Regions from separate parts of the Enterobacter asburiae genome, predicted to be linked through region 1. Evidence: predicted binding sites of a transcription regulator. Region 1 holds the regulator's gene; the other holds the start of a gene.

Region 1 (4,699 bases):
GCCAGCCCGATGCAGAATACGCACCCGCGTGGCGCCGTAGCCGTTCTGGGTGACAAACAGCACGGTCATTAAGATCCAGTAGGGTTTCGGCAGGTGCAGCGCCATACCCATCAGGCTGGCGGTACTGAGCATCACGCTAATCCTTGCGGCGTTGCGCAGGGCGGACGATTTAAGAGAAAGATAGCTTTTGAGCGCGGGCAATAGCGGAAGCCGTTTCTGCTTATCCGCCATCAGGTCGCGGGGATAAAGCGGGCGCTGCGTGCGCAACACGCGGGCGATACGGCTGAAGTGCCAGGCGGCAAACTGGCCGACGGGGTTATCCGGATGCTGACGGGCGATTTTCTCCAGCGCGCCCAGCTGCTTATCCATGTTAAAGCGCGTCGGGTAGCGGTGATAGAGAATATCATCGGCCAGCACCCGCAGGCGTGCGGACACGGTCTGCGCGTTCCAGCGGATCACCGCTTCGGCGTGGCTGCGCTCGACCAGCTTTTGCACCTCCTGCGGGTGGTGAAGGCTAACGGAGATATGCTCCTGCAGATCCAGCCCGACCTGGAAGGTGCGCAGCAGCCGCTTGTATTCGTGGTTCTTGTTGGCGGCGAGCATATGCAGCTGCTGATAGCACTGGCTTATGAGATCCACCACCTTCTGCTGGCGCGTCAGCAGCGGCGGTAAGGATTTTTCCGGATCGGTATGCTGGGTGAGCAGGGTGTATTTGGCCTCGCAGTAATCCGCAAGCTGCACATAGAGCAGGCTCAGGGATTCACGCAGCGGCTGTTCGCGCCACAGCCAGAACCAAAACCAGTTAAACAGCCCGTACCATAATGTCCCCAGGGCGTAAATCAGCAGTGGCTCCCACACCGGCATATTCCCTGCAAGGCTCAGCGTGAAAATGGCCGCAATCAGCGAGGCGGGAAGCAGGCGGGCGTGCAGCGAACTGATTTCCGCCGTGACGCCGAGGGTCATCGCCAGCACGGTCAGGATCAGCGGCAGCGGGATATCCCGGGCAAGCAGAAGTTGTACGGCGAGGCTACAGCCGGCAAACAGGCAGCCACCGATAATCAGGCGTTTGAAAAAGCGCTTATGCGGCGTGTCCAGACCGGCGATGTTGCAGCAGGCGGGCACGAGGGAAAACAGCAGGCCTTGCTGAAGATGTCCGAGGATCAGGCCTATGGCCACAGGAAGACACAACACCAGCGTTTGTCGCAGTGCGTAGTTAACTTCCGGGTGATAGATCAGCCTGCGCCACATGGGGAGTAGAGACAAAAACGGCGTGACACCTTGCGATGGCACGCCGTTTAAGCGGAATTAACGCGTTCCGTAAACCACGATGGTTTTACCGTGGGCGGAGATCAGGTTTTGATCTTCCAGCATTTTCAGGATACGGCCCACTGTTTCACGGGAGCAACCGACGATCTGACCAATTTCCTGACGGGTAATTTTAATTTGCATGCCGTCCGGGTGGGTCATGGCGTCTGGCTGTTTCGCCAGGTTCAACAGGGTTTGTGCGATACGGCCGGTAACGTCCAGGAAGGCGAGGTTACCCACTTTCTCTGACGTAACCTGCAGACGGCGCGCCATTTGGGAAGAAAGACGCATCAGGATGTCAGGGTTAACCTGAATCAGCTGACGGAACTTCTTGTAAGAAATTTCAGCCACTTCACATGCTGTCTTTGCACGAACCCAGGCGCTACGTTCCTGGCCCTCTTCAAACAGGCCCAGTTCACCGATGAAATCGCCCTGGTTCAGATAAGAAAGGATCATCTCTTTCCCTTCTTCATCTTTGATCAGCACTGCCACCGAGCCTTTAACGATGTAATACAACGTTTCCGCTTTTTCACCCTGGTGAATCAGCGTGCTCTTTGATGGGTACTTATGAATGTGGCAATGAGACAAGAACCATTCGAGAGTCGGGTCTGTTTGCGGTTTGCCAAGCACCATGCGCTGTTATCCTCTGTTATAAGCTGTCACCAGAGTCATCAGATGCATCCGGACTCTGGGGTTGCAATCGAATTCTTACCCATACCCTGGGAAGTCGGCTACCGTAACGTTTCGCAGCCAGTAAAGTTTGATGTCCTCTGCATACACGTGTAACGTCAATGTATTACTGTAGCATCCTGAGTGTTTTAGCATAGCTTTCGCCGCGTGTCTCCTGGTGTCTCGCTTCAGCATGATGCAGGTCGCCTTCCATTGCGAGAAATGTAACGCACGCGTAATCTGTCACCAAAAATGCAACGTTGGAGTTTAAGAATATGCAAGCGCGCGTGAAATGGGTTGAAGGTTTAACGTTCCTGGGCGAGTCCGCGTCAGGACACCAGATTTTGATGGACGGTAACTCCGGCGATAAAGCACCCAGCCCAATGGAAATGGTGCTGATGGCGGCAGGCGGATGCAGCGCAATTGATGTGGTATCGATTCTGCAAAAAGGACGTCATGACGTGACGGATTGTGAAGTCAAACTCACGTCAGAACGTCGCGAAGAGGCGCCACGCCTGTTCACCCATATTAACCTGCACTTTGTGGTCACCGGTAAAGAGCTGAAAGACGCGGCGGTCTCGCGTGCGGTTGACCTGTCTGCGGAGAAGTACTGCTCGGTGGCGTTAATGCTGGAGAAAGCGGTAAAAATCACGCATTCGTATGAAGTGATCGAGGCGTGATTGATGGGGCATCGTGCGTGTTGATGCCCTCACCCTAACCCTCTCCCACTGGGAGAGGGAACATGCTCACGCGATCTGTTTCCCTTCCATCAGTCGCTCCACCAACGGCGTCATGATGAGCTCCATCGCCAGCCCCATTTTTCCGCCCGGCACCACTAACGTATTCATGTGCGAAATAAAAGAGCCCTGCAGCATGGCCAGCAGCCAGGGGTAATCAATGCCGTCGAGATTGCGGAAATGGATCACTACAAAGCTTTCATCCAGCGACGGGATGCTTTTGGCCGCGAACGGGTTGGAGGTGTCCACCGTCGGCACGCGCTGGAAGTTGATATGGGTGCGGGAGAACTGCGGCGTCAGAAAGTTAATGTAATCCTCCATGGAGCGCACCACGGAGTCCATCACCGCCTCTCGCGAATGGCCGCGCTCGCTCATGTCACGCGTCAGCTTCTGGATCCACTCCAGGTTAACGATAGGGACCACGCCGACCAGCAGATCCACGTGGCGCGCCACGTCGTGTTGAGGGGTGACCACGCCACCGTGAAGTCCTTCGTAAAACAGGACGTCGGTGGGTTCCGGCAGCGGCTGCCACGGGGTAAAGGTTCCCGGCACCTGATTCCAGGGGACGGCTTCATCATAGGTGTGCAGATACTTGCGGGACTGCCCTTTGCCGCTCTTACCGTACTCTATAAAGGTTTGTTCCAGCAGGCCAAAGTCATTGGCTTCCGGGCCGAAGTAGCTGATGTGTTTACCCGAATCGCGCGCCTTACGAATGGCCATGTCCATCTCCGGACGCGTGTAGCGGTGAAAGCTGTCGCCTTCGACCTCCGCCGCACGGAGATTCAGCTGGGCGAAAATCTTGCGAAATGCGAGGCTGGTGGTGGTGGTTCCCGCACCACTCGACCCCGTAACGGCAATAACCGGATGTCTGGCAGACATAGCAACTCCCTGACTGAAAAGGGTGGAAGATCAGCCGTGAAACGCGTTGCGGGGCATGATATTGACCGTCTCATGCAGTTCTGACCACACCAGCACCACGTCGCCGCTTTTCAGCTGGCGCTTAACATCGTTGACCTTTTGCTCAAGCGAGCGTTCCTGTTCACCATAATCGGTGCCTTCGCGTAATACAAAGCTTTCAATCAGATTATCGAGCGTTTCGGGAGCCAGATCCTGCCAGGGAATAATCATTTTGCACCGTCCAGATAAGGGGTCAGCCAGTCAGGAATACGCGCCTCAAGCCACATTTTCGGGCGGCGCAGCGTGCCGCCGATAAACCCGACGTGGCCGCCGTGCTCGGTCAACTGATAGTGAACGTTGTCGGGCAGGAACTCCTGAGCGGGGATCGAGTGATGATCCATAAACGGGTCATCTTTGGCATGAATAATCAGCGTCGGCTGCGTGATCTTGCTTAGCAGCGGCATGGCGCTGCACTGACGATAATAGTCAATCGCATCGGCGAAGCCGTGGATTTTCGCGGTGATCAGATCGTCGAACTCGCGAATACGGCGCACCTTTTTCAGCTGGCGCAGGCTTACCGGCAGGGTATCCGGGTAGGCCTTCAGTTTACGCGCCGCATTGGCCTTCAGCAGGTTGAGCAGGTAGCGCTGATAGACGCGGGAAAAGCCTTTATCCATGTGGTAGCTGCACTGCTCGAGCATAAACGGCGCGGAGACAATGACGGCGGCATCCAGCGGGACGCTTTCACCCTCTTTGGCCAGCAGACAGGCCAGCATATTGCCGCCCAATGAGTAGCCCACCGCGGCGGTTGGCACGGTGCCAAAGTTGTCCCGCAGCCAGTGTAAAAACCACGTGCCGTCTTCGGTTTCACCCGAGTGATAAATGCGTTTCTGACGATTCGGTTCACCGCTGCAGCCGCGAAAATGCATCACCACGCCGAGCCAGCCGCGTGCTTTTGCCGCTTCAATTAGCCCATGCGCATACGGGCTGTGCAGGCTGCCTTCCAGACCGTGAAAGACCACCAGACGCGGTTTATGGCGAGCCTGTTCAGGCGCTTCGCTCCAGGCGAGATCCAGAAAGTCACCGTCTGG
Region 2 (4,699 bases), 1.2 Mb from region 1:
GCGTCTTTCGGCTGCTCCATTGGGTTACCCGGACCGCGTGGGATCAGACGGGAAACGAACGGCAGCGCCATCGGGTTGGCAATCGCCACCTGACGGTTCGGGTCGACGGAGATCCCGCCCCACTCGAACATCCCCAGGTTACCCGGGAAGACCAGCGTGCCCTGCTCAGACGGCGGCGTGAAGATGCCCTCATAGCGCAGCTGGTGGAACATCACGCGGCATACCAGCTGGTCAAACATGGTGGCACCCCACATGTCTGCACCGCTGAGGTCTTTCTTCGGACGGAAGCTCAGGTCAGAGAACGGCTGGGTTTTGCTGACGTAATCGCCTTTCGCCGCGCCCTGCGGAACCGGTTTTTCCGGTGCTGGCACAACCAGCTTACCGTTGCTGCGATCCAGGACGAAGATGTTGCCCGTCTTGGCCGGAGCGTAAATCACCGGAACGGTTTTGCCGTCAACGGTAATGTCCGCCAGCGTCGGCTGGGACGGCATATCCATATCCCACAGATCGTGGTGAACGGTCTGATAGCTCCACGCCAGCTTGCCGGTGGTCGCGTTCAGCGCCACGATAGCGCTTGCATAACGCTCCTGCTCCGGCGTGCGGTTACCGCCCCAGATATCTGGCGTGGTCACACCCATTGGCAGGTAGACCAGGTCCAGCTTCGCGTCATACGCCGCTGGTGCCCAGGAGTTTGGCGAGTTAAAGGTAAAGGTGTGCTCGTCCGACGGGATCGCGTTTGGATCTTTCGCGCCCGGGTCGAAGGCCCACAGCAGTTTACCGGTGTTCACGTCGAAACCACGGATAACGCCGGAGGTTTCACGCGTGGAGAAGTTATCCGTTACCGAACCGGCAATCACGATGGTTTTATCGGTGATGATTGGCGGTGAGGTTGGCTCATACAGACCCGGCGTGGTGTCCGGCATGTTGGTCTGCAGGTTCAGGATACCTTTGTTGGCAAAGGTTTCGCACAGCTTGCCCGTTTCGGCGTTGATGGCGAACAGACGGCCATCGTTCACCGGCAGCATAATGCGGCGAGGACAGTCGGCAACCACTTCCGGGCTGGCATTCTCGGCGCGCGCTTCGTGGTAAGAGACGCCACGACAGGTGACGTGCTGGAAGGACGGGTTGGAGTTCAGCTGCGGATCGAAGTGCCATTTCTCTTTACCGGTGGCCGCGTCGAGCGCGAACAGACGCTGGTGCGCCGTACACAGGTAGAGCATATTGCCGACTTTAATCGGCGTGACTTCGTTGGTCAGCTCGCCCGGATCGTTCGGCATCTTCACATCGCCGGTACGGAATACCCAGGCTTCCTTCAGGTTCTTCACGTTGTCCGCGTTGATCTGCTTCAGCGGAGAGTAGCGTTGACCTTCCTGGTTACGACCATACGCAGGCCAGTCGCCGTCCGCCACCTGAGAGATAGCCGCAGCAGGCGTGGATTCCGCGTTCAGCGTACCGTTGATCTCCTGTGGATCGTTAAAACCGGCCCAGGTCAGGATGCCGCCGGTAATCAGCAGGGCAACAACCAGGCCCGCCACCGCACCGCTGGAAGGTACAATCAGGCGACGCCACACGAACGGCAGGATCAGCCAGATACCGAAGAATACCAGGATGTCGCTGCGCGGCGTCAGTGCCCAGAAGTCAAACCCGACTTCCCAGACGCCCCAGATCATGGTGGCAAGAAGGAGGGCGGCATACAGCCACAGTGCAGATTGTTTTCTACGCAACAGCAGGACGGTTACGGCAACCATAACCAGACCCGCTATCGGGTAGTACCAGGAGCCGCCTAAAGCGACCAGCCAGACGCCACCGATTAACAGATACAGCGCGCAGAAGGCTGCGAATGCGGCTGTTAATGTCACCAGTAGACGCGGCTGTTTAGAGTTTGTTTCAGCCATAGAAAGTGTACTCGTCAGTTTTTGTTAATAATTTGCTAGCAACTAATTATAGGTATTAACAAGTGTGATCGGAATCACAATATTTGCTTTTTATAACTCATACGCCAGGGTTATCCATTTGCTGATATAATGGCGGGCTTGCGTATCGATGCCGGAGATGAATTCACCAGCATTGAGAGATTTTCATTAAAATCATTTGGTTAGTAATATGAAACATACTGTTGAAGTGATGATCCCGGAAGCCGAGATCAAAGCGCGTATCGCCGAACTGGGTCGTCAAATCACCGAACATTACAAGGACAGCGGCAGCGAAATGGTGCTGGTCGGTCTGTTGCGCGGCTCTTTCATGTTCATGGCAGACCTGTGCCGTGAAGTGCATGTGCCCCATGAGGTCGATTTTATGACCGCCTCCAGCTACGGCAGCGGCATGTCCACTACCCGTGATGTGAAAATCCTGAAAGATCTGGATGAAGATATTCGTGGCAAAGATGTGTTGATCGTTGAGGACATCATCGACTCCGGCAACACGCTGTCAAAAGTGCGCGAGATTCTGAGCCTGCGTGAACCAAAATCTCTGGCGATTTGTACGCTGCTGGATAAACCTGACCGTCGTGAAGTGCAGGTGCCGGTAGAGTTCGTGGGCTTCTCGATTCCGGACGAATTCGTCGTCGGTTACGGCATTGACTACGCGCAGCGTTATCGTCATCTGCCGTATGTTGGGAAAGTGGTATTGCTGGACGAGTAATGGCGGGCTGATGCCCTCGCCCCGGCCCTCTCCCACAGGGAGAGGGAGAACATCCCCGGCTTTATTTATGGTTCACATGCTTAAGCTGAAGGTTGGCAATCCCCGAACGGTAGCGCTGCTCCAGCGTTTCGCGGTTGGTGGCGGTCACTTCCAGATTGCGCAGCAGGCCATCGTGAATACCGTACGCCCAGCCGTGGATAGAAACCTTCTGCCCGCGTTTCCACGCTGATTGCATGATCGTTGAGTGGCCCAGGTTATACACCTGCTCCATCACGTTGAGTTCGCATAGGGTATCCATGCGACGCTCCTGCGGCATTTCGCCCAGCAGTGAGCTATGTTTGAACCAGATATCGCGGATGTGCAGTAGCCAGTTATCAATGAGCCCCAGCTCCGTGTTTTCAACCGCCGCCTGCACGCCGCCGCAGCCATAATGGCCGCAAATGATGATGTGCTCGACTTGCAGAACGTCCACGGCATACTGAACAACAGAAAGACAGTTGAGATCGGTGTGAATCACGAGATTGGCGACATTGCGGTGAACAAACAGTTCGCCGGGTTCAAGGCCGGTCAGGCGCTCCGCCGGTACGCGGCTGTCGGAACATCCAATCCAGAGAAAGCGTGGGTTCTGCGCCTGCGCGAGTTTTCCAAAAAATCCGGGGTCTTCCTCCACCAGCATTTTTGACCATAGTGCATTGTTGCTGATGAGTGTATCTATGTTGTTCATGGAGGTTAGCGACCTGTAACCGAGTTATTGCGTTGCGCTACTATAGGGTAACCCGACTTTTAATGAAACCACACAACGTGTGTAAGAACTGAAGGTAAGTTAATTTCATGGCAATTGCACTGGAGCTTGAGCAGCTTAAAAAAACCTATCCGGGTGGCGTTCAGGCGCTACGCGGAATAGATCTTAAAGTAGAGGCCGGTGATTTTTACGCGCTTCTGGGGCCGAACGGGGCGGGGAAATCGACCACCATTGGGATTATCAGCTCGCTGGTCAATAAAACGTCCGGCCGGGTGAGCGTCTTTGGGTACGACCTGCAAAAAGATGTGGTGAACGCCAAACGCCAGCTGGGGCTGGTACCGCAGGAGTTCAACTTCAACCCGTTCGAGACGGTGCAGCAGATCGTGGTTAACCAGGCGGGCTATTACGGCGTTGAGCGTAAAGAGGCCCTGGAGCGTAGCGAAAAATACCTTAAGCAGCTCGATCTGTGGGAAAAGCGTAACGAACGCGCGCGCATGTTGTCCGGCGGGATGAAGCGCCGCCTGATGATCGCCCGTGCGCTGATGCACGAGCCAAAGCTGCTGATCCTCGATGAGCCGACTGCGGGTGTCGATATCGAACTTCGTCGTTCCATGTGGGGCTTCCTGAAAGATCTCAACGACAAAGGTACCACCATTATTCTGACCACCCACTACCTGGAAGAGGCTGAAATGCTGTGCCGCAACATCGGCATCATTCAGCACGGCGAGCTGGTGGAAAACACCTCGATGAAGAATCTGCTCTCCAAGCTGAAATCCGAAACCTTCATTCTCGATCTGGCGGCGAAAAGCGCGCTGCCAAAACTTGAAGGTTACAACTATCGTCTGGTGGATACCTCGACGCTGGAAGTGGAAGTGCTGCGCGAGCAGGGGATTAACAGCGTGTTCTCACAGCTGAGCGCGCAGGGGATTCAGGTCTTAAGTATGCGTAACAAAGCGAACCGACTGGAAGAGCTGTTTGTCTCTCTGGTACATGACAAACAAGGAGACAAGGCATGACGCATCTTTACTGGGTCGCGCTGAAAAGTATCTGGGCGAAAGAGATTAACCGCTTTATGCGTATCTGGGTGCAAACCCTGGTGCCGCCAGTTATCACGATGACGCTCTATTTCATTATCTTCGGTAACCTGATTGGTTCCCGAATTGGTGAGATGCACGGCTTTACCTATATGCAGTTTATCGTGCCGGGCCTGATCATGATGGCGGTGATCACTAATGCCTACGCCAACGTGGCGTCGTCATTCTTCAGCGCCAAGTTCCAGCGCAATATTGAAGAGCTGCTGGTCGCGCCGGTGCCGAC

What was found. The regulator CRP, encoded in region 1, controls carbon source genes, mostly activating them, when cyclic AMP is high. The targets are predictions, from matches to a motif close to ATGTGANNNNNNTCACAT.
Region 2: the regulator CRP is predicted to act here: its motif matches at 1,958-1,975, upstream of hpt (hypoxanthine phosphoribosyltransferase).

The regions. Positions count from the first base shown of each region.
Region 1 covers NZ_CP011863.1:3,924,200-3,928,898, forward strand. Annotated here, with positions in the region: gene ACJ69_RS18885 (YccS/YhfK family putative transporter) at 1-1,248, opposite strand, end outside; gene crp (cAMP-activated global transcriptional regulator CRP) at 1,306-1,938, opposite strand; gene ACJ69_RS18895 (OsmC family protein) at 2,250-2,654, shown strand; gene ACJ69_RS18900 (phosphoribulokinase) at 2,721-3,590, opposite strand; gene ACJ69_RS18905 (YheU family protein) at 3,621-3,839, opposite strand; gene ACJ69_RS18910 (hydrolase) at 3,836-4,699, opposite strand, start outside.
Region 2 covers NZ_CP011863.1:2,756,314-2,761,012, reverse strand. Annotated here, with positions in the region: gene ACJ69_RS13395 (glucose/quinate/shikimate family membrane-bound PQQ-dependent dehydrogenase) at 1-1,895, opposite strand, end outside; gene hpt (hypoxanthine phosphoribosyltransferase) at 2,104-2,640, shown strand; gene can (carbonate dehydratase) at 2,702-3,364, opposite strand; gene ACJ69_RS13380 (ABC transporter ATP-binding protein) at 3,472-4,398, shown strand; gene ACJ69_RS13375 (ABC transporter permease) at 4,395-4,699, shown strand, end outside.